4 regions of the Streptomyces sp. NPDC093586 genome follow, and region 2 is predicted to be linked to each of the others. Evidence: riboswitches for the same ligand, from Rfam matches in the RefSeq annotation. Region 2 holds a riboswitch; each other region holds the start of a gene.
What was found. Region 2 has a riboswitch for cyclic di-AMP ahead of ACIRFH_RS03465 (transglycosylase SLT domain-containing protein). Riboswitches for the same ligand answer to the same signal wherever they lie in the genome.
Positions count from the first base shown of each region.

Region 1: another riboswitch for cyclic di-AMP. It lies ahead of ACIRFH_RS19190 (M23 family metallopeptidase); the one in region 2 lies ahead of ACIRFH_RS03465 (transglycosylase SLT domain-containing protein).
Region 3: another riboswitch for cyclic di-AMP. It lies ahead of ACIRFH_RS35985 (peptidoglycan DD-metalloendopeptidase family protein); the one in region 2 lies ahead of ACIRFH_RS03465 (transglycosylase SLT domain-containing protein).
Region 4: another riboswitch for cyclic di-AMP. It lies ahead of ACIRFH_RS34275 (M23 family metallopeptidase); the one in region 2 lies ahead of ACIRFH_RS03465 (transglycosylase SLT domain-containing protein).

Region 1 is NZ_JBIWJA010000017.1:14,839-22,311, reverse strand. It holds gene ACIRFH_RS19205 (GNAT family N-acetyltransferase) at 1-2,754, opposite strand, end outside; gene ACIRFH_RS19200 (HPr family phosphocarrier protein) at 2,929-3,210, shown strand; gene ACIRFH_RS19195 (GntR family transcriptional regulator) at 3,326-4,018, opposite strand; gene ACIRFH_RS19190 (M23 family metallopeptidase) at 4,257-5,021, opposite strand; cyclic di-AMP (ydaO/yuaA leader) riboswitch at 5,034-5,197, opposite strand; gene ACIRFH_RS19185 (M16 family metallopeptidase) at 5,389-6,777, opposite strand; gene ACIRFH_RS19180 (M16 family metallopeptidase) at 6,774-7,473, opposite strand, start outside.
Region 2 is NZ_JBIWJA010000002.1:267,433-274,905, forward strand. It holds gene ACIRFH_RS03445 (ABC transporter permease) at 1-820, opposite strand, end outside; gene ACIRFH_RS03450 (ABC transporter ATP-binding protein) at 807-1,790, opposite strand; gene ACIRFH_RS03455 (outer membrane lipoprotein carrier protein LolA) at 1,826-3,052, opposite strand; gene ACIRFH_RS03460 (polyprenyl synthetase family protein) at 3,348-4,358, opposite strand; cyclic di-AMP (ydaO/yuaA leader) riboswitch at 5,127-5,295, shown strand; gene ACIRFH_RS03465 (transglycosylase SLT domain-containing protein) at 5,301-5,789, shown strand; gene ACIRFH_RS03470 (HAD family hydrolase) at 5,851-6,660, opposite strand; gene ACIRFH_RS03475 (GNAT family N-acetyltransferase) at 6,874-7,473, shown strand, end outside.
Region 3 is NZ_JBIWJA010000073.1:4,476-11,948, reverse strand. It holds gene dxs (1-deoxy-D-xylulose-5-phosphate synthase) at 1-1,532, shown strand, start outside; gene ACIRFH_RS36005 (aspartate aminotransferase family protein) at 1,533-2,918, shown strand; gene ACIRFH_RS36000 (helix-turn-helix domain-containing protein) at 2,993-3,640, shown strand; gene ACIRFH_RS35995 (DUF6126 family protein) at 3,637-3,756, shown strand; gene ACIRFH_RS35990 (tyrosine-protein phosphatase) at 3,784-4,581, opposite strand; cyclic di-AMP (ydaO/yuaA leader) riboswitch at 5,021-5,179, shown strand; gene ACIRFH_RS35985 (peptidoglycan DD-metalloendopeptidase family protein) at 5,184-6,125, shown strand; gene ACIRFH_RS35980 (SGNH/GDSL hydrolase family protein) at 6,351-7,136, shown strand; gene ACIRFH_RS35975 (TetR/AcrR family transcriptional regulator) at 7,237-7,473, opposite strand, start outside.
Region 4 is NZ_JBIWJA010000057.1:16,141-23,613, reverse strand. It holds gene ACIRFH_RS34310 (M20 family metallopeptidase) at 1-175, opposite strand, end outside; gene ACIRFH_RS34305 (GntR family transcriptional regulator) at 372-632, opposite strand; gene ACIRFH_RS34300 (hypothetical protein) at 826-1,146, shown strand; gene ACIRFH_RS34295 (hypothetical protein) at 1,146-1,517, shown strand; gene ACIRFH_RS34290 (dihydrofolate reductase family protein) at 1,566-2,699, shown strand; tRNA gene ACIRFH_RS34285 (tRNA-Met) at 2,752-2,825, shown strand; gene ACIRFH_RS34280 (PP2C family protein-serine/threonine phosphatase) at 2,989-4,188, shown strand; cyclic di-AMP (ydaO/yuaA leader) riboswitch at 4,450-4,606, shown strand; gene ACIRFH_RS34275 (M23 family metallopeptidase) at 4,618-5,652, shown strand; gene ACIRFH_RS34270 (aldo/keto reductase) at 5,730-6,674, shown strand; gene ACIRFH_RS34265 (PrsW family intramembrane metalloprotease) at 6,730-7,473, opposite strand, start outside.

The DNA.
Region 1 (7,473 bases), on a different contig from region 2:
CAGGGTGACCGCGACGACCTCCGGGTGGTCGTCGACCAGCCGGGAGACGCGCAGCAGCAGCTCCTCCAGGGCGGCGGCGTCGACCGGGGCCGAGCCTCGCCAGCCGAAGAGGAGGGGCGCGGTGCGGATCGAGCGGATCAGGGAGGCGGCCTCCCGGTCGGTGACCGGGATCAGCCGGTGCGCCGTGTCGCCGAGGAGCTGGGTGGCCGCCCCGGCGAGTCCGAAGGAGAGCACCGCGCCGGCCGCCGGGTCGATGACCGCCCGGACGACCGTGTCGACACCGCGCGGCGCCATGCCCTGGACCACCGGCCGCAGCTCCTCGGGCCTTCCGAAGAGCTCGGTCAACTCGGCGTAGGACCGCCGCAGTTGTTCCTCGTCCGCAAGATCGAGGCGTACGCCGCCCAGGTCGGCGCGGTGGCGCAGGTGCGGGGCGGTGGCCTTGAGGGCGACGGGGTAGCCGATCGCGCCGGCGGCGGCCACGGCGTCGTCGGGGGTGGGTGCGGGCAGGGCGCGGTGGACGTGGACGCCGTACCTGCCGAGCAGCTCGCAGGTCTCCCGGTCGCCGAGGGTGAGGCCCTGTCCGCGCGCGAGGTGCGCGCCGATCAGTTCGGCTGCGCCCTTCTCGTCGATGTCGTCGTACTCCGGGACCTTGCCGGGGTCGGCGGCGTCGCGTCGCCACTGCGCGTAGGCGACGGCCTGGGCGAGGGCGCGGACGGCGCGTTCGGCGGCGGGGTAGGCGGGGATGAGGCGGGCTCCTTCCGGCGCCTGGACGGCCTCGGCGGGCGGCTCCGGCGCGCGGACGCTGTCCGGGGCGCCCGGCGGGAGGGCGCCGTCCGGGGCGCCCGGCGTGCCCGGGGGCGGGGTGTCCGAGGCGGCCTGCGGTGCGGTGCTCGCCGCGGCGGACAGGGCCTGGGCGAGGCCGCCCAGCTCCACGTGCACCACGAGGACGGGCTTGTCGGGCACCGCGGCCGCCGCCGAGCGCAGCGCCTCGGCCAGTGCCGTGTCCCCGGCCGCCCCCTCCCCCACCGTCGGGATGGCGGTCACCACCACCGCGTCGCAGGCGTCGTCGGCCAGCGCCCGGGACAGGGCCGTGTGGAAGTCCTGCGCGGAGGCCGCCGTCGTCAGGTCCAGCGGAGGGTGCGGCCGCAGTCCCTCCGACAGGCACGCGTCGTAGGTGAGCAGGCCCAGTGACTCGGAGTTCCCGAGGATCGCCACGCGTGGGCCGGCGGGCAGGGGCTGGCGGGCGAGCAGCAGTCCCGCGTCGACGAGGTCGGTGATCGTGTCGACGCGGATCACCCCGGCCTGCCGCAGCAGCGCGGAGACCGTCGCGTGCGGCAGCCGCGTCGCCCGTACGGCGTGGCCCTGCGGCGCGACGCCGCCGTGCCGGGCGCCCTGCACCACGACCAGCGGCTTGGACGCCGCCGTGCGCCGGGCCAGGCGGGTGAACTTGCGGGGGTTGCCGATGGACTCCAGGTACATCAGCGCGACGTCGGTCTCCGGGTCGTCGTACCAGTACTGGAGGACGTCGTTGCCGGAGACGTCGGCCCGGTTGCCGGAGGAGACGAAGGTGGACACGCCGGTCACACCGGTGACCCCGCCGCCGCGCCGGTGCAGCCGCGAGAGCAGGGCGATGCCGATGGCGCCGGACTGGGCGAACAGGCCGATCCGTCCGGGGCGCGGCATCTCGGGGGCGAGGGAGGCGTTGAGGCGGATCCCCGGGGAGGTGTTGATGATCCCGAAGGCGTTGGGGCCGATGATCCGCATGCCGTACGTGCGCGCCTGGCGCACGAGGGCCCGCTGGCGTTCGCGTCCCTCGGGGCCGCTGTCGGCGTACCCGGCGGAGATCACGACGAGGCCCTGCACGCCGTGTTCGCCGCACTCGGCGACGACCTCGGGCACGTGCTCGGCGGGCACGGTGACGACGGCGAGGTCGACGGGGCCGTCGATGTCGCGCACCGAGCGGCGGGCGGGCACCCCGTCGATCTCCTTCAGATCCTCGGGGAAGGCCTTGTTCACGGCGTGGAGGCGGCCGGTGTAGCCCGCGTCCCGGATGTTGCCGAGGATGCTGCGGCCGACGCCTCCGGGGGTGCGGCCGGTGCCGATGACGGCGACGGAGCCGGGCTGGAGCAGGCGCTGCACCGAGCGGGCTTCCGCGCGCTGTTCGCGCGCGTACTGCACGGCGAGCGAGCGGTCGGTGGGCTCCAGGTCGAACTCCAGGCGGACCACGCCGTCCTCGAAGCTGCGCTTCTGGGTGTACCCGGCGTCCATGAACACCTTGATCATCTTGGTGTTCGCGGGCAGCACCTCGGCGGCGAAGCGGCGGATGCCGCGCTCCCGGGCGACGGCGGCGATGTGTTCCAGGAGCGCGGAGGCGACACCCCGGCCCTGATGGGCGTCCTGGACGAGGAAGGCGACCTCGGCCTCGTCGGCCGGGAACGGCGCGGGCGTTCCGCCGGCGCCGATCCGGTCGTAGCGTACGGTGGCGATGAACTCGCCGCCGATGGTGGCCGCGAGTCCCACCCGGTCCACGAAGTCGTGGTGCGTGAAACGGTGGACGTCCTTGGCGGACAGGCGAGGGTACGGCGCGAAGAAGCGGTAGTACTTCGACTCGTCGGAGACCTGCTCGTAGAAGCTGACCAGGCGCTCGGCGTCATCGACGGTGATGGGGCGGACGCGCGCGGTGCCGCCGTCGCGCAGCACCACGTCGGCTTCCCAGTGGGCGGGGTACTCGTGCCGGTCCGACGAGGTCTGCATGGGCCCCAGAGTACGGCTCGCGTACGACAACGGCGCGGGGCAGGCTGTGGAGGACGGGAGGTCGGGCCGAGGCCGCGGTCCGACGGCCGCCCGGGCGGCGCACAGCCGTCCGGCCATGCTTCATGATGTGGGAAACTGGTCTAGACAACCTGAACACCTGAAGGGCAGCAACACATGGCTGAGCGCCGCGTCAACGTCGGCTGGGCCGAGGGTCTCCACGCCCGCCCCGCCTCCATCTTCGTCCGAGCCGCCACGGCCACAGGCGTCCCGGTGACGATCGCCAAGGCCGACGGCGACCCCGTCAACGCGGCCTCCATGCTGGCCGTTCTGGCCCTGGGCGCCCAGGGCGGCGAGGAGATCGTCCTGGCCTCCGACGCCGAGGGCGCGGACGCCGCCCTGGACCGGCTGGCGAAGCTGGTCGCCGAGGGTCTCGAGGAGCTTCCCGAGACCGTCTGACGTGACGGCCGCCGAAAGGCCCGCCCGGACTGCCGGGCGGGCCTTTTCCTGCCTCTTTTCCGGGCAGCAGAAAACAGCCCTCCGAATTACCCCTCTTTTGTATACGGCACCCGTGTTAATGCCGCGGGCTCGGCATGTTTGCGGGACGTTGCGCATTCCTCACACCGTCCGGGCCGTCGCCGGAGGAGAAGCGCAGCCGGTGCGCCGCGGCCGACCGTTCGGCGTGCAGCGCCATGAGCGCCCGCGCGCGGTCGCCGTCGCCCCGCGCCACCGCGTCGACGACCGCGCCGTACTCGGCCCAGCGCTCCACCGCACCGGGTGGCGCGTCCACGAGGTACATCCAGGCGATCTTGCGGCGCAGCTGGGTCAGCATCGCCGTGAGGGAGGGGCTGCCGGCGGCCTGCGCGAGGGTCTCGTGGAACCAGCCGTCCAGTGCGCGCAGATCCTCGCCGTGGCCCTGCCGGGAGCGTTCCCGGCCCAGCCTGACCAGGCCGCGCAACACCTTGAGGTGGGCCTCGGTGCGGCGCCGGGCCGCGCGGGAGGCGCCGAGGGGCTCCAGGAGCGTGCGGGTCTCCAGCAGGTCGGCGGCCTCCTGTTCGGTGGGCTCCGCGACGCACGCGCCCGCGTGCCGCCGGGTCACGACGAAGCCCTCGGCCTCCAGGGTGCGCAGCGCCTCGCGGACGGGGACGCGGGAGACGCCGTAGCGGCGGGCGAGCAGTTCCTCCGTGAGGCGGCTGCCGCGCCCGTGGACACCGGCGACGATGTCGTCCCGGATCGCCGTGCACACCGAGTGCGCCGGAATACGCATGTCCGACCTCCGCCCTGATCCCCGTGAAACGTCGACGATGGACGCGTGTTCCGTGACTCTAGGCCAATGCGCCGCGCTTTCGGACGGGGTGCGGGAATCCAGGGATATTTTTTGGACATTCGCGGGCCGGAAAAGGAGCCGGAAACACCGGCCGGCGACGGAGCCGGAAATGGGTGGGAAAACCGGAAGGCCCAGGCTTCGGGAGCCTGGGCCTTCGGGGGTGCCGTGCCGTCCGTCGTCAGACGTCCACGCCGTGGGAGCGGAGGTAGGCGACGGGGTCCATGTCCGAGCCGTACTCCGGGCTCGTGCGGGCTTCGAAGTGCAGGTGCGGTCCGGTGACGTTGCCGGTGGCGCCGGAGAGGCCGATCCGCTGGCCGGCGCCGACCGACTGGCCGACCGAGACGCCGATGGACGACAGGTGCCCGTACTGGGTGTACGTGCCGTCGTGCATCCTGATCACGACCTGGTTGCCGTACGCGCCGCCCCAGCCGGCCTCGACGACGGTGCCGACGCCGACCGCGTGCACCGGGGTGCCGGTGGAGGCGTGGAAGTCGATGCCGGTGTGGCTGCCGGAGGACCACAGGGAGCTGCCGGCCCGGTAGGCCGTGGACACGTAGGAGCCGGTGATCGGCGCGACGAAGGTGTTGAGGCGCTCGCGCTCCGCCTCGCGCGCGGCGCGCTCCTTGGCCTCGCGCGCTTCCTTCGCGGCCTCGGCGGCCCGCTCGCGCGCGGCCTCCATCGCCGCCTCGCGGGCGGCGGCGTCCAGGGCGGCCTGCTTCTGCGCGGCGGCCTGGGCGTCGATCTCGTCGGCGACGGAGTCGCCGATGGTGACGACCGGGGTGAGTCCGCTCTGCTCGACCTCGGGCTCGGCGGCGAGGGCCGGGGCCGCGAGGGTGCCGACGACGCCGGTGGTGGCGAGGGCCGCGACGCCCGCCGCGCGGGCGGTGGTGCGGTGCATGCGGCCGGGGCGGCGGTGCTTCCCGGTGGCGCGCGTGAACGCCATGTAGAGGCTGGTCCTTTCCTTCCCTCTCGCCTACCGGGTTAGCTGACGGGTTCGGAGCAGGAAGGTCTCCTACGGACCCCCTCGCCGAAGCGCGGGCGTCCGATTCACCCCAGGGACTGCGATGGGTCCCCGGCTCCCCTGGCTCGCGCCGTACGGGGACTCGGCGATGACTGTCCGGTGCCGCGGGTGCGGCGCACTGCCTGACGAACAGCCCGGACGACGCTAAACGCGGTTGTCTTCGATCCTCAAACGCAACAGGGTTTTTGTAGCGCACGCCACAGGGCAGACGGGCAGCCTCTCCCCCAATCCGGACAAAAGGCGGCCCCGGTGACACTCGGGTCGCCGGGGCCGTCGGGCGCGCGTGCCGCTACTCGGCGGCCACCACGGTGACTTCGCCGATGCCGAGGGCCTCGACCGGCTCCTTGATCTGCGCCGCGTCACCGACGAGGACCGTCACCAGACGGTCCACCGGGAAGGCGCTCACGACCGCCGCGGTGGCCTCCACGGTTCCGGTGGCGGCGAGTTGGCGGTACAGCGTGGCCTGGTAGTCGTCGGGCAGGTACTGCTCGACCTGGTCGGCGAGCGTGCTCGCGACGGCCGCCGCCGTCTCGTACTTCAGCGGCGCCACGCCCACCAGGTTCTGCACGGCGACGTCGCGTTCGGCGTCGGTGAGCCCGCCCTCGGCGAGCGTGCGCAGCACCGTCCACAGGTCCTGCAGCGCCGGGCCGGTGTTGGGCGTGTCGACGGAGCCGCTGATGGCGAGCATCGAGGCACCCGTGCCGTCGGGCGCGGAGCGCAGGACCTGCCCGAAGGCCCGGACGCCGTAGGTATAGCCCTTCTCCTCGCGCAGGACGCGGTCCAGGCGCGAGGTGAGGGTGCCACCGAGGCAGTACGTGCCGAGGACCTGCGCGGGCCACACGCGGTCGTGCCGGTCGGGCCCGGTGCGGCCGATCAGCAGCTGCGTCTGGACGGCACCGGGGCGGTCCACGATGACGACCCGGCCCGTGTCGTCGGCGGTCACCGGCGGCACGGGGCGCGGTTCGGCGGCGGAGCCGGTCCACGCGCCGAGGGTGTCGCCGAGCAGCGCGTCGAGGTCGACGCCGGTGAGGTCGCCGACGATGACCGCGGTGGCCGTGGCGGGGCGGACGTGCTTCTCGTAGAAGGCGCGGACGGCCGCCGCGTCGATGTTCGCGACCGTCTCCTCGGTGCCCTGACGCGGGCGCGACATGCGCGAGTCGGCCGGGAACAGCTCCTTGGACAGCTCCTTGGCGGCGCGCCGGGAGGGGTTGGCCAGCTCGTGCGGGATCTCGTCGAGCCGGTTGCGCACCAGCCGCTCGACCTCGCTGTCGGCGAACGCGGGCGCCCTGAGGGCGTCGGCGACCAGGCCCAGGGCCTTGGCGAGGCGCGAGACGGGCACCTCCAGGCTCAGCCGGACGCCGGGGTGGTCCGCGTGCGCGTCGAGGGTGGCGCCGCAGCGCTCCAGTTCGGCGGCGAACTCCTCGGCGGAGTGCTTGTCGGTGCCCTCGGAGAACGCGCGCGCCATGATCGTGGCGACGCCGTCCAGACCGGCGGGCTCGGCGTCCAGGGGCGCGTTCAGCGAGACCTCGACGGCGACGACCTGCTGGCCGGGGCGGTGGCAGCGCAGCACGGTGAGGCCGTTGTCGAGGCTGCCGCGCTCGGGGGCCGGGAACGCCCACGGCTTGGGCTCGCCGGCCTGTGGCTGGGAGTGGAATTCCATGGTGGCGAGCTCGGTCACTTGGCCGCCTCCTCGTTCTCGTCGGTGGCGTCGTTCTCGTCGGCGGGGGCGGTCGGCTCGTAGACGAGCACCGCGCGGTTGTCGGGGCGCAGGCGGGCCTTGGCGACCTCCTGGACCTCCTCGGCCGTCACCTCCAGCACCCGCTGCACGGCGGTGAGGGCGAGCTGCGGGTCGCCGAACAGGACGGCGTAGCGGCACAGTTCGTCGGCGCGGCCGGCGACCGTGCCGAGCCGGTCGAGCCACTCGCGCTCCAGCTGGGCCTGGGCGCGCTCCATCTCCTCGGCCGTGGGGCCCTCCTCGGCGAACCGGGCGAGCTCCTCGTCGATGGCCGTCTCGATGACGGGCACCTCCACGTCGCCGGACGTCTTCACGTCCAGCCAGCCCAGGGAGGGCGCCCCGGCGAGCCGCAGCAGACCGAAGCCGGCGGCCACGGCCGTGCGGTCGCGCCGCACCAGCCGGTTGTACAGGCGGGACGACTCGCCGCCGCCCAGGACGGTCAGGGCCAGGTCGGCCGCGTCGCACGCGCGCGTGCCGTCCTCCGGCAGGCGGTAGGCCGCCATCAGGGCGCGCGCCGGGACCTCCTCCTCGACGACCTCGCGCAACTGCTCGCCCATGACGTCGGGCAGCGAGCCGTCCCGGGGGGCGGGCTTGCCGTCGTGCGACGGGATGGAGCCGAAGTACTTCTCGATCCAGGCG
Region 2 (7,473 bases):
ACAGCCAGTAGTGCGAGAAGAAGTACGGCTGGAGGGCGTGCAGCTGGGGGATCTGGTCGAGGATCTGGACGGTGATCACCAGCCCGACCGTGGTCGCCATCGCCGCGATGCCGCTCCCGGTCAGCGTCGAGACGAACAGGCCGAGCGCCGCCACGCCGACGAGCGAGGCGGCGACGACCAGGGCGATCAACAGGGCCCGCCCCAGGCCCTCGGCGTAGGTGATGCGGGTGCCGGAGATGGTGGTCAGGTCGCCGAGCGGGAACAGCAGCGCCCCGACCGCGAGTGCCGTGACGGCGACCACGAGGGTGGCCGCGAGGCAGAAGGCGATCACCGTCGCGTATTTCGTGAACAGCAGGCGGGTGCGTCCGGCCGGGGCGACCAGGAGGTAGCGCAGCGTGCCCGCGCTCGCCTCGCCCGCGATCGCGTCACCGGCGACGACACCGACGGCCATCGGCAGGAAGAACGGGAGCGTCGCGGCGAGCGCGGTGAAGACCAGGAACAGCCCGTTGTTGCTGATCTGCGCGATGAACGCCGGCCCCTCGTCCCCGCCGCCCCGGCCCCCGCCGAACGACGAGCCGTCCCCCGTCTCGATCCTCACGGCGATCCCCACCAGGACCGGCACCGCGGCCAGCACGCCCAGCAGGGCGAGGGTGCGCCAGCGCCGGAAGGTGGTCAGCAGCTCGCTGCGGAGCAGCCCGAGGGACCACAGGGGGCTCGGCGCGCGCACGACGTGCGCCTCCGCGTCCCCGTGCACCGCGTCCCCGTCCGCCGCTCCCCCGGCGCGTGCCGCCCCGGCCGGTGACGCCTCAGCCCGCGACATCGAAGCCCTCTCCCGTCAGTGCCACGAACGCGTCCTCCAGGGAGGCCCGTTCCACTCCGAAGCCGCGGACGCGCACGCCGGCCGCGACCAGCGCGGCGTTCAGGTCGGCGAGGTCGCCGCCCGGCGGCTCCGCCGTCACCCGGTCCTCGGCGACGGCCACGTCCCCGGCGCCCCGTTCCTTCAGCACCCGCGCCGCCTCCCCCGTGTCCGGCGTGGTCACCACCAGCCGGCCGCGCGCCCCGGCCGCCAGGTCGGCGACCGGGCCCTGGGTGATCAGCCGTCCCCGCGCCATCACGGCGGCGTGCGTGCACACCTGCTCGATCTCGTCCAGCAGGTGGGAGGAGAGGAAGACGGTGGTGCCGTCGGAGGCCAGCTCGCGCACGAGGGCGCGGATCTCGCGCATGCCCTGGGGGTCGAGCCCGTTGGTGGGCTCGTCCAGCACCAGCAGACGGCGCGGCTGGAGCAGCGCGGCCGCCAGTCCGAGGCGCTGCTTCATGCCGAGCGAGTACGCCTTCGCCTTCTTGCCCGCGGCGGCCGTGAGGCCCACCCGGTCCAGCGCCGCCCCGACGCGCTCGCGCCGGGTGCGCGGGTCGGCGGTCGGGTCGGCGGCGTCGTAGCGCAGGAGGTTGTCGCGGCCGGAGAGGAAGCCGTACAGGGCCGGGCCCTCGATGAGGGCGCCGACCTGGGGCAGTACGGCGCGGGCGGCACGCGGCACGGGCCGGCCCAGCACCCGTGCCGCGCCCGAGGTCGGCTCGATCAGGCCCATCAGCATGCGGATGGTGGTGGTCTTGCCGGAGCCGTTGGGGCCGAGGAAGCCGAAGACGCTGCCCGCCGGGACGGTCAGGTCCAGGCCGTCGACGGCGAGCTGTCCGCCGCGGTAGCGCTTGGTGAGGGCGCGGGTGGCGATGACGGCGTCACTCTCGCCGTCCCGGCCCGGGCCCTCCGGTTCCGCGGCGGACGGTTCCCCCATCGGCTCCCTCTCCTCGTCGTGCGGGCGGTGCGGTGCTACTTCGCGGCGTCGGCCGCCTTCACCAGCGCGTCCTTGGTGACCGCACCGGCGTAGACCTTGCCGTCGTCCGTGATCAGGGCGTTGACCAGGCGGGTCGTGAAGACCGTGCCCGAGCCGAAGTCGCCCTTGACCTGGTCGCCGAAGGAGCCCAGGAAGCCGCCCAGGTCGCCGCCCTCGGACGCGTCCGGCAGGCCCTGGCCGCCGGTGTCGAAGGTGGCGATCGTGTTCCAGCCCTCGCCGATGACCTCGAGGCCGTCCAGGTCCTCGGCGAGGTCGGCGTCGGGCTTGTGGCCCCGCTCCGGTGCCTTGGGCGTCTCGCCCGCCTCGGGCGTCTCGTCGTCCTCGGTGACCTTCGCGCCCTTGGGCGGGGTGAAGTCGAACGTCGAGGCGTCCGGCTTCGCGAAGCTGACCTGGGTGAAGCCCGCGTCCACGACGGCGGCGCCGCCGCTCGACGGGGTCAGGGTGAACTTCAGCGGCATGCCGGTCTTCGCGTCCACGGCCACGCTGATCGCGCCGACCGTGGAACCGGACTGCCGGGGCTTGATCACCAGTCGGTACGCGTCCCGGCCGGCGACCTGCGCGGTGCCGTCGACGGTCACGGACGTGGTGTCGTCGACCGCCTTGAGGGCCTGCTCGGTGAAGTCCTTCGGGGTGGCCGGCGCCTTCCCGGCGGGCCGCTCGGCGCCGGGGGACGTGGTGGAGTGGTAGACCTCGTTGGACTTGCTGTCGTAGCCCCAGACGTCCTTGCCGTCGTGGATCAGGCTGTACTCGGCGGCGTTCTCCAGCAGCGAGAGCTTCTGCCGGTCGGGTCCGTCGGCCGCGACGCGCAGCGTGTGGCTGCCGGTCACCAGCCCGGTAAGCTTGGCGGACGGGTCGGCGGAGGAACCGTCACCGCCGCCGGCGCCCGGGCCGCCGGACATGCCGGACGCCAGACCGCTCTCCAGGCCGCCGAGGTCCGGCAGGCCCAGGTCGGTGCTGATCCTGACGGTGCCGGACAGCTGCTGGACGTCCGACTCGGCGATCTTCTGGATGAGCTGCTGGGCCGTCACCTCGGGCAGGTCCGGGTCGCCTGAGTCGGCGAGGGCGGGGACGAGCCCGATCGTGGCGGCCGCCACGCCCATCACCGCGACCGGGACGACGTACCGCGCGGCCCTGCGCCGTCCGGCACGCGGCTCCTCGCCGTCCCCGGCGGTCGTGTTGTCGTCGGAATCGATCGGTGCCATGTGTGCCCTACCTCCGTCGTCGGCGGCGGCTGTCTCGCGACCTCGCACGTGTTCACCCGTGAGCCGCCATTCTCACCCGAATCGGTGAGGAGTGGTGTTTTTCCGTGTGACCATCTGACCAAATCGGCCACGAGGAAGCGTCAGACCGCGGGCTCAACTCCGCGTACTCCTGCGGGATGACACGGAAGGGCGGATCCTCCACCGACCGGTGGGGGCGTCCCCGACCGGTGGGGGCGTCCCCGACCGGTGGGGGCGGGGCGCGTCGCGCCGGGAGAGCGCGGTGGCGGCCGGGAGGTCAGCCGGCTCGGTGCACCACCGCGTCGCACAGCTCGATCAGCGCGGCCTTCGCGTCGCACTCCCGCAGCGGGGCCAGCGCCGACCGGGCGTCCTTCGCGTACCGGACGGTGTCCCGCCGCGCCTGTTCGAGCGCGGGGTGGGCGCGCAGCAGGCGCAGGGCCTCGGCATGCCGCGCGTCGTCGCTCAGGTCGGAGTCCAGCAGCTCGCACAGGGCGATGTCCTCGGCGAGCCCCAGCCGGGCCGCCCGTTCGCGCAGCCGCAGCACCGGGAGGGTCGGGATGCCCTCGCGCAGGTCCGTGCCGGGCGTCTTGCCCGACTCGTGGGAGTCGGAGGCGATGTCCAGGACGTCGTCCGCGAGCTGGAAGGCGACGCCGAGCCGCTCGCCGTACTGGGTCAGCACGTCGACGACCGTGTCGTCGGCGCCGGACATCATCGCGCCGAACCGGCAGGAGACCGCCACCAGCGATCCCGTCTTGCCGCCCAGCACGTCCAGGTAGTGGTCGACCGGGTCCCGTCCGTCCTGGGGCCCCGCCGTCTCCAGGATCTGGCCGGTGACGAGCCGCTCGAACGCGAGGGCCTGCACCCGGACCGCCTCGGGCCCGAGGTCGGCGAGGATCTGGGAGGCGCGGGCGAACAGGAAGTCGCCGGTGAGGACCGCGACCGAGTTGCCCCAGCGGGTGTTGGCGCTGGGCACGCCGCGGCGCACGGCGGCCTCGTCCATCACGTCGTCGTGGTAGAGCGTGGCGAGGTGGGTCAGCTCCACGACCACGGCCGAGGGCACGATGCCGGGCGCGTAGGGGTCGCCGAACCGGGAGGCGAGCATCACCAGCAGCGGCCGGAACCGCTTGCCGCCGGCCCGCACCAGGTGCTGGGCGGCCTCCGTGATGAAGGGCACCTCACTCTTGGTTGCCTCAAGCAACCCTTCCTCGACGGCCGCCAGTCCGGTCTGGACATCGGCTTCCAGTGCCTGGTCCCGCACGCTCAGCCCGAACGGCCCGACGACGGTCACGAGGGGTCTCCTGTCTGCTGGTGTCTACTGGCGATTACCTGGTTTGTCGATAGGTCGCTGCCACCACTCGAGTCAGCGTATCCGGTCACGTTTCGATCACCGCTAGCGCCCACCGTTACAGGCCGGTCGGTATCGGATCATGCACGGTATGTTTTTGATCAAGTGATATGAGCAGATATCGGCCGACATCGCCGGAGAGGCGCGGCGCGGAGCACGGCACACCGGAAGCCACCACCGAAGATCCCACCACCCCTCCCGACGGACCGCACCCCGAGAGCGTCACCCGTTCGCCACCCGCACCCGCGACCCCGGACGGATGCCCGCACACCCCGGACGGATGCCCGCGCGACACGAGGAAACACCGGGGCGCCCCGCCGACGGAGGGGCGTACCCCCGCTGCCGCGCGCGTCCGGCCGGGCACCCGGTCGGCCCCCCAGCCACCCCCCGGTCGGGCCCCCGCACCGAAGCGACCCCCACCAGGGGGCGATTGACCACCAGTTGACTCTAATGCCCGATTTGCCGCTCTTGTTGAGGCCAGTGAGTTGGCTCACGCCACCGCGCCCGCCCGCACCCCCGCCGCGAACCCCCTCACCCCTTTGCCCCGTAGGCGAGTTGAGCCTTGGCAGTAGCAAAGGATCAAGCACCCCAAATGCCTCAGATCAAGGTCAACAGGCACGTCGGGTGATTCCTGCACTTGTTCCGGACATGTGCTCTCGCATACGTTCCCGGCCTGTCAGGCGGACGCCGAATCCTGCCACCGCCCCGACACACAGTCATCCACCGACACACTCGCAGGCAGGAGCGGGGGACCCAAGGTAAGTCGCCGCGCCGGACACCACCGGAGCGGCTCGGGGTGAAGCCGTGCCCGTCAGGGCGCGGCCGGGCACCTCCCCGCCCGAACCCGACAGCTCACCTCGCAGGCGTATGGAGAGGGACACACACATGCCTGCCAACGGTCAGAACCGTCACGCCCGAACCGGCCGCCTCGCCCGCAAGCTCGCCGTCGCCGGCACCGGCGTCGCCGTGCTCGCCCTGCCGCTCGTCGGCGCCGCCACCGCGTCCGCCGCCACCCCGGCCACCACGGCCGCCGCCGCCACGGCGACGGTGTACCCGAACAACCTCGACGGCTGGATCCGCGAGTCGCTGGACATCATGGCGCAGCACGGGATCCCCGGGACCTACGACGGCATCCACCGCAACGTCATGCGGGAGTCGTCCGGCAACCCGTTCGCCATCAACAACTGGGACGTCAACGCCGTCAACGGCACCCCGTCCAAGGGCCTGCTCCAGGTGATCGACCCGACCTTCCGGGCGTACCACGTCGCCGGCACCTCCTGGGACTCGTACGACCCGGTCGCCAACATCACCGCCGCCTGCAACTACGCGGCCCACCGGTACGGCTCCATCGACAACGTCTTCAGCGCGTACTGAGCCGCCCGCGCACCGCGACACAACCGGACGAACCGAGCCGTACCGATACGCACCCGGTGCGTCAGGAGGCTCCGAAGATCCGCTCGAGGACGACGGCCACGCCGTCGTCCTCGTTCGTCGTGGTGACCTCGTCCGCGACCGCCTTGAGTTCGGGGTGGGCGCCCGCCATGGCGACCCCGCGGGCCGCCCAGTGGAACATGGGGATGTCGTTGGGCATGTCCCCGAAGGCGATCGTCCGCCGCCGGCTCAGCCCCAGACGCTCGGCGGCGAGCGCCAGACCGGTCGCCTTGGTCACCCCGCACGGCTGGAGCTCCACCGTCCCCGGCCCCGACATCGTGACCGTCGCGAGGGAACCCACCACCGCGCGCGCCGTCGCCGCCAACTCGTCGTCGGACAGGTCGGGGTGGCGCAGCAGCACCTTGCTGATCGGCGCGCTCCACAGCTCGTCGCGCCGCTCGACCCGCACCGCGGGCAGGGTCGGGTGGGGCATCAGATAGCCCGGTTCGATGAGCGTCAGCCCGTCGACGCCGTCCTGGTCGACCGCGGCGTACACCTCCCCCACCTCGGCCTCGATCTTGCCGAGCGCGGTCTCCGCCAGCTCCCGGTCCAGGGTGACCGACCACAGCATCCGGTGCGCGTCGGCGTCGTACACCTGCGCGCCCTGCCCGCACACCGCGAGCCCCGTGCAGCCGAGGCCGTCGAGCAGGGAGCGCACCCTCGGTGCCGGGCGCCCCGTCACCACCAGGTGCCGCGCCCCCGCCCGGGCCACCCGCGCCAGCGCGGCCAGCGACCGGTCGGAGACGGTGTCGTCGCCGCGCAGCAGCGTTCCGTCGAGGTCGGTGGCGACGAGGGCATATGCGGTGCGGTCCATGATCAGAGAATACGGACACCGCACCTGCCCGACCCACCCACGACCGGTTGCGCACGAGGACGTTCGCAGGTGTCCGAAACCTGACGCAACACCGTCTGAAGGCGGTTAAAGGCCTGTGCACCAGTTGGCAACAACATGCTCTGCCTTCTACCCTCCGGGCGGCCCCGGGGGTACCTTCCTGTTGTCCAGGGGGGACTTGATCGGGGGGTCGGGTTGAGCAGCGGACGTGTACGCGTGCTGAGGCCGGAGGAGCTGGGCGAGGGGGAACGGGAGCGCTGGCGCGAGCTGCGCGCCGGGGCGACGGCGCCCCGCAATCCCTTCATGGAGCCGGAGTTCACCGACGTCGTGGGCCGGGTACGGCCCGGGGCGCGGGTGGCGGTGCTGTACGAGGGCGGTGAGGCCGCCGGTTTCCTGCCGCACGAGCGCGGGCCGCTGGGCCAGGGCCGGGCGATCGGGCTCGGGGTCTCGGACTGCCAGGGCGCGGTGCTGCGGCCGGGCCTCCTCCCGGACACCCGCCGACTGCTGCGGGCCTGCTCCCTGTCGAGCCTCGCCTTCGACAACCTGGAGGCCGAGCAGGGCCTGTTCGTGCCGTACGCCGCCGAGGAGCACGCCACCTACGTCATCGACGTGGAGAAGGGGTACGAGGCGTACGAGAGCGTGCTGCGCACCCAGTCGCCGAAGTTCCTGAAGACCACCCTCGCCAAGGAGCGCAGGCTGGGCCGGCAGGCCGGAACCGTGCGCTTCGTGTTCGACGAGCGCGAACCGGCCGCGCTGCGCACCCTCATGGAGTGGAAGTCGGCGCAGTACCGCAGG
Region 3 (7,473 bases), on a different contig from region 2:
GCCGGGTGCAGGGGGAACGGGGCCACGTCGTCGCCGTCGTCGGCGACGGCGCGCTCACCGGAGGCATGGCCTGGGAGGCGCTGAACAACATCGCGGCCGCCAGGGACCGGCCGCTGATCATCGTCGTCAACGACAATGAACGCTCCTACGCCCCCACCATCGGCGGACTCGCCAACCATCTGGCGACGCTGCGCACGACCGACGGCTACGAGCGGGTGCTGGCCTGGGGCAAGGAACTGCTCCAGCGCACGCCCGTGGTCGGCAGGACCGTCTACGAGGCCCTGCACGGCGCCAAGAAGGGCTTCAAGGACGCCTTCGCCCCGCAGGGACTCTTCGAGGACCTCGGACTCAAGTACGTCGGCCCGATCGACGGACACGACATCGGAGCCGTCGAGTCGGCGCTGCGGCGCGCGAAACGCTTCCACGGTCCGGTACTGGTGCACTGCCTCACCGAGAAGGGCCGCGGCTACGAACCCGCCCTGCGCGACGAGGAGGACCACTTCCACACGGTCGGCGCGATGGACCCGCTGACCTGCGCGCCGCTCAGCCCCTCGGACGGACCGTCCTGGACCTCCGTGTTCGGCGAGGAGATGGTGCGGATCGGCCAGGAACGCGACGACGTCGTGGCGATCACCGCGGCCATGCTGCACCCGGTCGGTCTCGCCCCCTTCGCCGAGCGGTTCCCCGACCGGGTCTGGGACGTCGGCATCGCCGAGCAGCACGCGGCCGTCTCCGCCGCCGGCCTCGCCACGGGCGGACTGCACCCCGTCGTCGCCGTCTACGCCACCTTCCTCAACCGCGCCTTCGACCAGCTCCTGATGGACGTGGCCCTGCACCGCTGCGGAGTCACCTTCGTCCTGGACCGGGCGGGCGTCACCGGCGTCGACGGGCCCTCGCACAACGGCATGTGGGACCTGTCCGTCCTCCAGGTCGTCCCGGGTCTGCGCATCGCCGCGCCACGCGACGCCGACCAGCTGCGCGCCCAGTTGCGCGAGGCGGTCGCCGTCGACGACGCGCCGACCCTGCTGCGCTTCCCGAAGGAGTCGGTCGGGCCGGTCCTCCCGGCCGTGGACCGGGTCGGCGCCATGGACGTCCTGCACGCCGCCGACCGGCCCGAGGTGCTGCTCGTCGCCGTCGGCGTGATGGCATCCGTCTGCCTCGGGGCCGCCGAGCTGCTGGAGGGCCGCGGCATCGGATGCACCGTCGTCGGCCCGCGCTGGGTCAAGCCCGTCGATCCGGCGCTGCCGCCCCTGGCCGCCCGGCACCGGATCGTGGCCGTCGTCGAGGACAACAGCCGCGCCGCCGGGGTCGGCTCCGCGGTGGCGCTGGCCCTGGGTGACGCCGAAGTCGACGTACCCGTACGGCGGTTCGGCATCCCGGAGCAGTTCCTCGCACACGCCAAACGCGCCGAGGTGCTCGCCGACATCGGCCTCACCCCGGTCGAGATCGCCGGCCGGATCAGCGCGAGCCTGGCCGTGAGAAAAGCGGCCGGGGTCGAGAGGACCGTCATGCCTGGGCAAGGAGAGAACTGAATGACCAAGGAGTTCGACCTCGGCGCGCTGCTGGCCGAGCGTGGCGCCGAGCGGTACGAGCTGCACGCGAAGCACCTCAACCACCAACTGCCGCGCATGCTGCGCACCATCGGCTTCGACAAGGTCTACGAGCGGGCCGAGGGGGCGCACTTCTGGGACGCGGACGGCAACGACTACCTGGACATGCTCGCCGGGTTCGGCGTGATGGGCCTGGGGCGTCACCACCCGGTCGTCCGCAAGGCGCTGCACGACGTCCTCGACGCCTCGCTGGCCGACCTGACCCGCTTCGACTGCCCGCCGCTGCCCGGACTGCTGGCCGAGCGGCTGCTCTCCTACAGTCCCCACCTGGACCGTGTCTTCTTCGGCAACAGCGGCACGGAGGCGGTCGAGACCGCGCTGAAGTTCGCCCGGTACGCGACCGGCAGGCGGAGGATCCTGTACTGCGCACACGCCTTCCACGGGCTGACCGCCGGTTCCCTGTCCGTCAACGGCGAGACCGGCTTCCGGGACGGTTTCGCCCCGCTGCTGCCCGACACCGCCGTCCCGCTCGGCGACCTGGACTCCCTGGCGCGGGAGCTGCGGAAGGGAGACGTGGCGGCGCTGATCGTGGAGCCGATCCAGGGCAAGGGCGTCCACGAGGCCCCGCCCGGCTACCTGCGCGCCGCGCAGGACATGCTGCACCGGCACAAGGCCCTGCTGATCGCCGACGAGGTGCAGACGGGCCTCGGCCGGACCGGGAAGTTCTACGCCTACCAGCACGAGGACGGTGTCGAGCCCGACCTGGTGTGCGTCGCCAAGGCGCTGTCCGGTGGGTACGTGCCGGTGGGGGCCACGCTCGGCAAGGACTGGATCTTCCAGAAGGTGTACTCCTCGATGGACCGGGTGCTGGTCCACTCGGCCAGCTTCGGGTCCAACGCGCAGGCGATGGCCGCCGGGCTCGCGGTGCTGTCCGTGATGGAGAACGAGGAGATCGTCGCGAACGCGGCTGCCGTGGGTGAACGGCTCACGTCCCGGCTGACGGAGCTGGCGGACCGCTACGAACTGCTCGCCGACGTCCGGGGCCGGGGGCTGATGATCGGCATCGAGTTCGGCCGGCCGAACTCGCTGAGGCTGCGCAGCCGCTGGACGATGCTGCAGGCCGCGCGGAAGGGACTGTTCGCGCAGATGGTGGTGGTGCCGTTGCTGCAGCGGCACCGGATCCTCACGCAGGTGTCCGGCGACCATCTGGAGGTGATCAAGCTGATCCCGCCGCTGATCATCGACGCGTCGGACGCGGACCGGTTCGTCGACGCCTTCACCGAGGTGATGGAGGACGCCCACAACGGTGGCGGTCTGATGTGGGACTTCGGAAAGACACTGGTCAGGCAGGCGGTGGCGAACCGCTGACCGGAGGACATCCACCGCTTTGCCTGTGAGGCAAAAAAATTGCCCCACAGGCAAAGCTCGGGCTGAATGGAGGTATGTCCTCCTCCGCGAACCATCAGTCGGACGGGCCGCCGGACGCCGTGTCCTCCGTGGTGGCGCCGCAGCTGCGCGCCCTGCGCCGCCGCGCGGCCCTCACCCTGGAGGCGGCGGCCCGCGCCGCCGGGCTGTCGCCCGCCCACCTCTCCCGCCTGGAGACCGGGCAGCGCCAGCCCTCGTTGCCGATGCTGCTCTCGCTCGCGCGTGTTTATGGTACGACCGTCTCGGAACTGCTCGGCGAGAAGGCCGCGGAACGGGACGCCGTCGTGCGGGCCGGGGGCATGGAGCCGACCGCCGCGGGCGGCTGGACGTACTGGCAGGCCGGCGGTTCCGGCCGCGGGATGCAGGCCCTGCGCGTCCGCGTGCCGCACGGCTCGCAGGGCGACATCGTGCGCGTACACCCCGGCGAGGAGTGGCTCTACGTCCTGCGGGGGCGGCTGCGGCTGCGCCTCGGGGACGCCGTGCACCTGCTCGCCCCGGGCGACAGTGCCCACTTCGACTCCCTGACCCCGCACCGGATCGCGGCCCAGGACGTCGACGGGCTCGAGCTGCTCTTCGTCCACACCCTGCTGCAGAGCCCGACGACGGCGCTGTGCCTGGGGCCCGTCACCACACCGACCCGCCACACCCCCGGAGAGATGCCATGAGTGCCATCCAGGACAAGCTCCCGCGCGCCCTGTGGGTGCGACTTCTCATCTACATCGCCCTCGGGCACGTCTTCGGCGGCTTCCTCTACCTGCTCTTCGAGGTGGGAGCCGGATAGCGCCGCCCGGGAACGCGGGCGGGCGGCTCAGTCCAGCAGCCGCTCGCGCAGCCGTTCCCTGGTCCGCGGGGTGATGCCGAGTCCCTTCTCCAGGTAGGCGTCGACCCCGCCCCAGGTCTCCTCGACGGTCTCGAAGGCCGCGGCCAGGTACTCGGCGCGCGCGTCGAACAGGGGGCTGAGCAGCTCCATGACCTCGGGGGAGTAGGCCGAGGCGGCCGTGCTGCTGCGACGCACCTTGTAGCGGCGGTGCGTCGCGTTCGACTTCAGGTAGTCCTCCAGGATGGCTTCGCGCCGCACACCCAGGGCGAGCAGGGTGACCGCGATCGACAGGCCCGCGCGGTCCTTGCCGGCCGCGCAGTGCATCAGTGCGGGGACGCTGTCCTCGGCGAGCGCGTGCAGCACCCGGGAGTGCTCCGCCGTGCGCTCCTTGATGATCGTGCGGTAGGAGGCGATCATCCGGTTCGCGCCCCGGTCGTCCGCCAGGATCTCGCGCAGCTGGTCGAGGTCGCCGTCGCGGACCATCTTCCAGAACTCGGCACCGTCGGCCGGATCGCTCAGCGGCAGGTTCACATGGCGCACGCCCGGCAGTTCGACGTCCGGACCCTCGAGCTTCTGGTCGGCGGCGTTGCGGAAGTCGAAGATCGTGTGCAGTCCCAGCGAGGCGAGGAACGCGGCGTCCTCCTCGGTGGCGTGCGCGAGGTGGCCGCTGCGGAACAGCACTCCATGGCGCACGCTCCGCCCGTCCACGGTCGGCAGTCCGCCCACGTCCCGGAAGTTGCGCACGCCGGCCAGCTCGGGTTCGGTCGACGGGACCTGCTGCGTCACGGGGGCTCCTCCCACTCCGCCCCGTCGGCGCTGCTCGCCGTCGGGCGCCCAGCCGACGATACGGCATCCCTTGCCTGCGGCAACGAGTCGCCCACAGGGAAGCCGATAGAGCCGAATATGGAGTATCTGGGCCTTCTGCACCAATTGCCCACTTCACACCAACTCGCTGGGAAATAAGGGTAACTGGCGCAACCCTCGTGAGCAGCGTCATAGAGGTGACCGAGCGTTGCCCGTCATGCTCACGTAATTCATGCGCTTTTCAAGGCCGTTTACGGAGAGGGACGCTCACGGAATCGACGGAGTGTGACCGCTCATTCCCGTGAAGGATCAAGCGGAACACCGGTCCGGGGAGCCTCTCGCTTGTCCGTGCGCCTCGTGGTCCCTTACGTTCACCACCGATCCGGACGGACGCCTAATCCTGCCGCCGACCGGAGCCCGCACTCATCCACCACCCGTACACGGCAGGAGCGGGGGACCCACAGGTAAGACCGCCTGTTCCGGTTCCCGGAACAGGCTCGGGGTTAAGCCGCGCCATGACGCGGCCGGACATCTCCAGTCCGCACCCGACAGCTCACCTCGCAGGCGCCGGAGAGGAATTCGCCATGCCCGCGAAGGGTAAGCACCGCCGCACCAAGGCCCAGCGCATCACCCGCACCATCGCCATAGCCGGAACCGGTGGCGCCGCGCTCGCGCTCCCGCTGATGGGTGCCGCCGCCCAGGCCGCCCCCGCGCACTCCGCCGCCGGACAGTCCGTCACGGCCGGCGCGCAGAAGTCGGCCGACAAGGGCTCGGCCTCGCACACCTACGTCGTGAAGAGCGGCGACCATCTCTCGAAGATCGCCGACGAGCAGCACGTCGACGGCGGCTGGAAGAAGCTGTACGCGGACAACCGCGAGGCCATCGGCTCCGACCCGTCGCTCATCCACCCGGGTCTCAAGCTGTCGATCGGCCAGAAGGCCGCGGCCGGCACCACCGCGCCCCCGTCACCCTCGCAGAAGACCGCCGAGAAGCCGGCCGAGGCCGAGAAGTCCTCCGCGCGGACCGCCGAGAAGGCGTCGGACGCCGCGGAGACCACCTCGTCGAAGCCCGCCGCGCCGACGTCCTCGAACACGAACACCCGGTCCGCCGGCACCACCAGCGGCTACACCGCCCCCGTGGCCGGCGCCGGCGTCGGTACCCCGTACCACCAGTCCGGCAGCATGTGGTCCAGCGGCTACCACACCGGCACCGACTTCGTCGTCCCGACCGGCACCTCCCTGAAGGCCGTCGGCGCGGGCACGGTCGTCTCCGCCGGCTGGGGCGGCGCGTACGGCAACCAGGTCGTCATCAAGCTCACCGACGGCCACTACGCCCAGTACGCCCACCTGTCCTCGATCTCCGTCTCCGCCGGCCAGTCCGTGACCGCCGGCCAGCAGATCGGTCTCTCCGGTGCCACCGGCAACGTGACCGGACCGCACCTGCACTTCGAGATCCGCACCACGCCGAACTACGGCTCCGACGTGGACCCGATCGCCTACCTGCGCTCGCACGGCGTCTCCGTCTGACGACGGTTTCCGCGCAGACCCCGCGCCGCCGAAGGCCGGACCCCGATCCCCGGGTCCGGCCTTCGGCGCGTCCGCCACCGGGCTTCGCTTATTCCTGAATTGGCAAACACTTTAGGAGTGGCTTATCTCACCGCCCGTCAACCCCTTCCTACGGTCGCGTAGGTCACATTCCAAGGTGAATCATGGGTCGATGTGGCAGACGATTCGAAGAGTGACAGCAGAGCAGTGATCGGGTCGTACGTGGCGGTGGGGGACAGCTTCACCGAGGGCGTCGGCGACCCCGGCCCCGACGGAGCGTTCGTCGGCTGGGCCGACCGGTTCGCCGTCCTGCTCGCCGACCGGCGCCCCGAGGGCGACTTCACGTACACGAACCTCGCCGTACGCGGCAGGCTGCTCGACCAGATAGTGGCGGAACAGGTCCCCCGGGCGATCGAACTCGCGCCGGACCTGGTCTCGTTCTGCGCCGGCGGCAACGACATCATCCGGCCCGGCACCGACCCCGACGAGGTGGCCGAACGGTTCGAGCGGGCGGTGGCCGCGCTGACCGCCGCGGCCGGCACGGTCATGGTGACCACGGGCTTCGACACCCGCGGAGTGCCCGTCCTCAAGCATCTGCGCGGCAAGATCGCCACCTACAACGGACACGTGCGGGCCATCGCCGACCGTTACGGCTGCCCGGTGCTCGACCTGTGGTCGCTGCGCAGCATCCAGGACCGCAGGGCCTGGGACGCCGACCGGCTGCACCTGTCGGCCGAGGGCCACACCCGCGTGGCGCTGCGCGCCGGCCAGGTCCTCGGCCTGCGCATCCCCGCCGACCCGGACCAGCCCTGGCCGCCCCTGCCGCCGCGCGGCACCCTCGACGTCCGGCGCGACGACGTGCACTGGGCCCGGGAGTTCCTGGTGCCGTGGATCGGGCGCCGGCTGCGCGGCGAGTCGTCCGGGGACCACGTGACCGCCAAGGGGACGCTGTCGCCGGACGACATCAAGCTGCGGATCGCTTCGGTGGCCTGAGGGTTCGGGGACCGGGAGGGACCTGAGGGCCGGGGCGGCGGGAGAACCAGGAGGACCGGTAGGGCCTCGGGGGCTTCGGTGCCGGGGCGCTGCCGGCTCCTCAGCGCCGGGGCGCGGTCAACGCCTCCCGGTCCAGGCCGAGTTCCCGGGCGAGTGCCTCGTCCACCCACTGCAGCGCACGGGCCCGGGGCACCGCGCCCTTGTACGACGTCAGCTGTACGGCCAGCCCGTCCAGCAGCGCCGTCAGCCGCAGGGCGGCGCCGTCGGGGTCCGGACACGAGAACTCCCCGGCGGCCACACCGTCCGCGATGACCTCGGCGATGGCCGCCTTCCACTG
Region 4 (7,473 bases), on a different contig from region 2:
CGTCGTAGCCGCAGTACCGCAGGGCGTCCGCCGCCTTCTTGGCCGTGCGGTGCTCGCGCAGGCCGAGCTCGGGATGCCGGTGCAGGTCCCGGTACAGGTCCTCCACGTCGGAACGGATCGCGTCGAGGCCGGACAGCACGGTCCGGGCGGAGGCAGTCGTCGAGTCGCTCGCCATGGGTCGAGCCTCGGTGACGGCCCCGGATCCGGCCACTCGGGCGGACACGGAGCGTGACCGCTGGGCGTCGGCTCCACGGGGTTTCCCACGGCCCCCGTTCAGCCCGAACGCGAACGTGCCGGTGAGATCCAGGGCGAGCAACGGCGCGGGTGCGGAGCCCGTGCGGGCATGCGTACCCGTTTCGCCGGCCGGATCGTCAGGGGGTGGGTTCGTCCCCGTCATGGGAGGTGCCGGTCGGCGGTTGCTCCACAACGAAGGACCCCTTGCCGCGCACGGTCACGATGAGGCCTCGTTCACGGAGTTCCTGGGCGGCCCGGCGGGCGGTGAGTCGTGCCACGCCGTACTCGTCGGCGAGGTGGTTCTCCGACGGGATGGGCCTGTCCGGCGCCAGCTCTCCCGACTTGATCTTCTTCGTGATGACGTCGGCGAGCTGAACGTAGAGCGGTCTGGCGCTCATCGGGTCCAGGGGCTGGTGATCTGTATCGCTCACCTGTCCAACGTATGTATGCCGAGAGGAACACGTTCGAGTGGATCCCTCTGTACTTGTATGTAGAGGGCTGCACCCTGGGCTTACCTTCGGGCATGTGAAGACCCCGGCGAGGCGGCCAGACCTCCCGGGGCGCGGCCAACGCTTACTGAGGAGCGTCGACATGCACGACCTTATCCACCGCGTCGCCCATTGGCTGGGCCTTCTTTTCGGACCCGGCACCGGAAGGCACCGTGCGGGTGCCACACGGCACCATCCGCGTCACCGTCCGCTCCCCGGCGCCCCCGCGCGCCTCCCCCTCCACCGCTCACCCCACTGCCGTCACCTCCCCCTCGACGGCGCCGAGAACCGGCTCGTCCGCCCCTACCTCACCGCCCTCGAACAGGACCGCCGGCGGTACCGCCGGCTCGCCCTCGTCCTCGCCGCCGACTTCGGCATCGACCTCGACCGGCACATCGTCGGCGCCCGGGAGGTGGCCGCGTGATGAGCGCGTCCGGCTCGATGCGTCTGCTGCCCTGGCTGTCGCCGGAGGGCAAGCCCTGCTTCCTCGTACCCGGTGACGGCGGCGGCTTCGTGTCCCGGCTCGCCGACGAGACGGAGGAACGGCAGCTCACCGAGGGGCTCGACGTGCTCCGTGTCTCACGGCGGGTGCTGGACGACCCGCTGTCCCCGAACGCCGAGGTCCGCTACGCCGCGATCCGGCTGACCGAGTGCCTCGCGGACGTGCTCCGGGTCGCGGAGTCCCGGGGCCGCCGCCTGCCCCCGGCCGAGGACGAGGCCGACGACTGCATCGGAGACACCGACGACCCCGACGACACCGGCGCCCCCGCCCGCACCGACGGCGCGGGCGCCTAGGGTTGCCCCCGCCGCACCCGGCGCCCGCCCCCTCACCGGAGTACGCCCATGCCCCTCCCGTACGTCCTGCTCTCCGCCGCCGTCTCCCTCGACGGGTACCTGGACGACACCGGCCCCGAGCGGCTCCTGCTGTCCTCCCCGGCCGACTTCGACCGGGTCGACGAGGTGCGCGCCTCCGTCGACGCGATCCTGGTCGGCGCCGGGACGATCCGTGCCGACAACCCGCGGCTGCTGGTGAACTCGGCCGGGCGACGGGCCGCCCGGGTCGCCGCGGGGAAGCCGGAGTACCCGCTGAAGGTCACGGTCAGCGGAACGGGCGAGCTGGATCCGACGGCGGCCTTCTGGCACACCGGCGGGGACAAGGTGCTCCTGACCACCGACGAGGGCGCCCGGCGGGCCCACGCGCTCGGGATCGCCGCCGACGTCGTGCCGCTCGGGGACGCGCTCGACTGGCGGACGGCGCTGGAGTTCCTGCACGACCGGCGGGGTGTGCGGCGGCTGATGGTGGAGGGCGGCGGGACCGTCCACAGCCAGTTGGTGCGGCAGGGGCTCGCCGACGAGCTGCAGCTCGTCCTCGCCCCGGTGTTCGTCGGGGACCCGGACGCTCCCCGGCTGTTCGGGCCCGGTGACTACCAGCGCGGGCGGCTCGGACTGGTGGAGACGCGGCGCATCGAGGACGTCGTGCTCATGCGCTACCGGCCGACCGCCCCGGGGGCCGGTGGCGAGGTGTCCGCCGCCGACCGGCACTGGCTGGCGCTCGCCTGCGAGCTGGCCGGGCTGTGCCCGCCGTCCGGCACGGCGTTCAGCGTGGGGGCGGTGATCGTCGCCGCCGACGGGACGGAGCTCGCGCGCGGGCACTCGCGGGAGGGCGGGGACCCGGTCGTGCACGCCGAGGAGGCCGCGCTCGCCAAGGTCGACCCCGCCGACCCGCGGCTCGCGACCGCCACGGTGTACAGCAGCCTGGAACCGTGCGCCCGCCGCGCCTCCCGGCCCGCGCCCTGCGCCCGGCTGATCCTCGACGCCGGGGTGCGCCGCGTGGTCACCGCCTGGCGGGAACCGGACACGTTCGTGCCGGGTGCCGACGGCAGCGGGGTGCTCGCCGCCGGGGGCGCCGCCGTCGTCGTCCTGCCGGAGTACGAGGCGTCGGCGAAGGGCCCGAACCGTCACCTGCTGGGCCCCTGAGATACGCGTGTGCGTTCCACCCCCGACATGACGTACACTGGAGACACAACGACGCGGGGTGGAGCAGCTCGGTAGCTCGCTGGGCTCATAACCCAGAGGTCGCAGGTTCAAATCCTGTCCCCGCTACTCAAGGCCGAAGGCCGGAATCCTCAAGGATTCCGGCCTTCGGTGCGTCCGCGCGTCCGTCACCCGACCGGCCTCCACGGCTCGCCCCCCGTCCGTCCTCCGGGAAACCTGGAGAGCGGGACGGCAAGCGGCGTGGACGTACAGGGGCGGCGGGAGACGAGTGGTGCGGCCAGGTGACGTGGACGACGAGGCACCGTATGCCAGGGCCGGTGGCCGGCTGCCCGGTGACCCCGTGCCCGACCCCGGCCTCGGCACCGACCCGGTGCCCGTCCCGTCCGCCGGGCGGGAGCTGCGGCGGACCCCGTACGGCCGGCCCTTCGTGCGCCTGCTCCCCGTCCTGCTGATCGTCGTGGCCATCCTGTACGACGTCTTCACTCCCCGGTACTTCACCGCCGGACCCCTGTACACGGCCGCGCCCCTGGTCGCGGCGCCCGTCTACTCGCGGCGCGGCACGGTGCTCACCGGTCTCGCCGTGGTCGCCACCGTCATCGGGCTCCAACTGAGCAAGGGCGTCGCCCACTACGTGGACTCGCTCACCGAACTGATCACCATCGCGACGGTCGCCGCCCTCGCCGTCTTCGTGAACGCCTTCGTCCGCCGCACCGACGCGCGCCTCGCCTCCGCCCGCGAGATCGCCGAGGCCGCCCAGCGGGCCGTCCTGCCCGAGCCCGCCGAGCGGATCGGCGGCTTCGAGATCGCCGCCCGCTACGAGGCGGCGCAGGCCGACGCCTTCATCGGCGGTGACCTGTACGCGGTGCAGGACAGCGCCCACGGCGTGCGGATCATCGTCGGTGACGTGCGTGGCAAGGGCATGGGCGCGGTGGCCGCCGTCGCCGTGGTGATCGGCGCCTTCCGTGAGGCCGCCGAGCAGGAGGCGACGCTGGAGGCGGTCGCGCAGCGGCTGGAGCGGGCGCTGGCGCGCGAGGGCACCCGGCGCGACGGGCTGGACGCCTTCGAGGGGTTCACCACCGCCGTCCTCGCCGAACTCCCGCACGGCGCCGGGATCGTCCGCATCGTCAACCGCGGCCACCCGCCGCCCCTGCTGCTGCACGCCGACGGCACCGTGCGTCCGGTACAGGCCAGGGAGTTCGCGCTGCCGCTCGGGATGGGGGAGCTGGGCGTGTGGCCCGACCGGGCGGAGGAGGCCGGCTTCTCCGGCGGTGCCACGCTGCTGCTGTACACCGACGGGCTGTCCGAGGCACGCGACGCCCACGGCCGGTTCTACGATCCCGCGGCGCGGCTGGCCGGCCGCGCCTTCCGGCGCCCGGCCGAACTGCTCGACGCCCTCGCCGACGAGGTGCGCCGGCACTCCGGGGGCGGCATGACGGACGACATGGCGCTGCTCGCCGTACGCCGGCGCTGAGCGGTGCGGCGGCCCTGACCGGTGACACGGGTGGTGACGACGCGACCGCCCTCCGCATAACAACTGACACAACGTCAGAAACGGGTGGTGGAGAACGGTTGCCTGAGGGGCGGTCAAGTCGCCCCGCTTTCGCCCCTCATGAGGGGTACGTCCCGTCCGAAATTCTTAATGATCAATCGGGGCGGCTTGGAATCAGCACCTCGCGTCTATTAACGTTCGATAACGCAGCGCGGTCGTCCCAGCCGTCACAGAAGGCGGCTCCGTGCGCACGCGCCGAATCCCGTGAGGGAACCGGGGAACCACCACCTTGGGGTGAATCGGGCGTATGCCGCCGTGGAGGCACGGCAGGTATACGCGCGTAGGAGACCTTCCTGCTCCGAACCCGTCAGCTAACCCGGTAGGCGGAAGGAAGGAAAGGAGTACGCCCACGTGGCGTCCAACCGGCCTGCCCCCGAGGCCCCGTTCGTGCCGATCACGCACGACACCGACCCCTTCGGCCCCGACGGCCACCGCGCCGAAGCGGGCCCCTGGGAGGAGTGGAACCCCACCGCGGAGTCCATCCGTCCCGTACGCGGCCGGCACCGCGTCGCCAAGCAGCGCGGCGGACTCGCCCGCAGCTCCACCGTCCTCGGCGTCGGCGTCATCGCGGCCGTCGGAGCGGGCGGCATGGCCAGCGCCCAGACCGGCAAGCCGCCGGTGCCGATCTCGATGCCCGACCTGCCGAACGTCGGCTCGCTGATCTCCGACGAGGCGGAACCGGAACCCCAGGGCTCCGCCACCCCGCTCAGCGGCATCGGCGCGACCACCACCGACACCGCCGAGGGCACCACCGACGCCGGTGAGGCCCTGCGGGCGCGCATCATGCAGCAGGCCGAGCAGCAGCAGGTCCAGGTCGAGACCAAGGCCGCCGCCGAGGCCGCCGCCGAGGCCGAGAAGGAAGCCGCCGAAGCCGCCGCGAAGGCGGCGAAGGAGGCCGAGGCCAAGGCCGCCGCCGCCAAGAAGAAGGCGGAGGAGGAGGCCGCGAAGAAGGCCGAGGCCGAGCGGCTCGCCGAGCTGGCCAAGCAGTTCACGCTGCCGACCTCCTCGTACACGATCACCTCCACCTTCGGCCAGGCCGGTTCCATGTGGTCCTCCGGCCACCACACCGGCCTCGACTTCGCCGCTCCCACGGGCACCCTCGTCAAGGCCGTCCACACCGGCACGATCACCGAGGCGGGCTGGGCCGGCTCCTACGGCTACCGCACGATCCTGACCCTGGACGACGGCACCGAGCTGTGGTTCTGCCACCAGTCGTCGATCAACGTCAGCGTCGGCCAGAAGGTCAGCACCGGTGACGTCATCGGCCGCGTCGGCGCCACCGGCAACGTCACCGGACCGCACCTCCACTTCGAGGTCCACGTCGGCGGTGCCGGGGGCGGGGTCGACCCGGCGGCGTGGCTGCAGGGCAAGGGCCTCACCCCCTGAGGACAGGGGCCGCCGGTTCGCGCGAATTGTGCGTCGCCCCGGAATGACCAGTTCCGGGGCGCTTGTTGTCACAGGACATGACTTCTCTGCGCAAGCTCGGCTCCTCCGGCCTCGAGGTCTTCCCGCTCGCCCTCGGCGGCAACGTCTTCGGCTGGACCGCCGACCAGGACACCTCCTTCGCCGTCCTCGACGCCTACACCGCCGCCGGCGGCAACTTCGTCGACACCGCCGACGTCTACTCCGCGTGGGCCGAGGGCAACAGCGGCGGCGAGTCCGAGACCCTCATCGGCAAGTGGCTCGCGGCGCGCGGCAACCGCGACGACGTCGTGATCGCCACCAAGGTCAGCCAGCACCCCGAGTACCCCGGCCTGTCCGCCGCCAACATCAAGGCCGCCGCCGACGCCTCCCTGCGGCGCCTGGGCACGGACCGCATCGACCTCTACTACACCCACTACGACAAGCCCGAGGTGCCGGTCGAGGAGATCATCGGCGCGCTCGACGACCTGGTGCGCGCGGGCAAGGTCCGGTACATCGCCGCCTCCAACATCACGGCCGAGCGGCTCTCGGCGTCCCTGGACTTCTCCGACCGCGAGGGCCTCGCCCGGTACGTGGCCCTGCAACCCCACTACAACCTGGTCTCGCGCGACACGTACGAGGGTGAGCTGCGGGACCTCGCCGAGCGGGCCGGTCTGGCCGCCGTTCCCTACTACGCCCTCGCGTCCGGCTTCCTCACGGGCAAGTACCGGCCCGGGGCGACCGTCGACAGCCCGCGGGCGGGCGGTGCCGCGAAGCACCTGGAGAGCGAGCGCGGACGGCGGGTGCTCACCGCCCTGGACGAGATCGCCGAGGCCCACGACGCGCCGGTCGCCACGGTGGCCCTGGCCTGGCTGGCGGCCCAGCCGACGGTGGCCGCGCCGATCGCGTCCGCGCGGACGGTCGAGCAGCTGCCGGCGCTGCTCGGGGTGGCCGACCTGGAGCTGACGGAGGCGGAGGTGCGGAGGCTGACGGAGGCGTCCGCCTGAGCCGTCCGCGTCGTCCGCCCGGTTGTCCACCCGAGGGGCCGCTTCCCCGCCGCCGCTACGACCGGTACGGGTTCTGGGCCGGGTACGCGGTGTAGGAGGTGTGGACGGGCATGGCGTACGGGGCCGGTGCGGTGTACCGGGCGGGTGCCGGTGCCGCGTGCGGCCCGTACGCCGGCCAGGGCGGTACGGCCACCGGGAGGGGCGGCGCCGTGGCCCGGGCCGCGTAGTCCAGCGCCGGCCGCGCCGCCTCCCGCCGGCGCCACAATTCGGTCAGCAACTCCCGCTCCCGTACGACGTAGTCGGCGCCCGCCCGGCCCCGGCGCCCCCGCTGCCGCAGGAACGCCAGCGAGGTCGCGTACGCCTCGTACTCCGCCACCACCCGCTCCGTCGGCTTCCCGGCGTGCTGGCGGGCGTACCGCCGGGCGATGCGGCGCGCCCGCATCGAGCCGAGCGCGAACGGTTCGGCCGGCGCCAGCCAGCCGGCCACCGCGTAGACGGGCAGTTCGGCCCGCACGGTGCCGAGTTCGCGCTGCCGGGTCCAGATCGCCAGCCAGGTCAGCAGGCCGAAGGCCGGCACCATGAACGCCGCGTACACGGCGAAGAAGCCGTACTCGCCGAGCGAGGCCGAGCCGTTCCACAGCGCGTGCATGCCCATCGCGAGCAGCAGGCCGGACAGGGGCAGCAGCACACGGCGCAGACGGTGGCGGTCGGCCGAGAGCGCCGCGATGCCGAAACCGATGCCGGTGAGCACGGTGAACAGCGGGTGCGCGAACGGCGACATGACGACGCGGACGAAGAA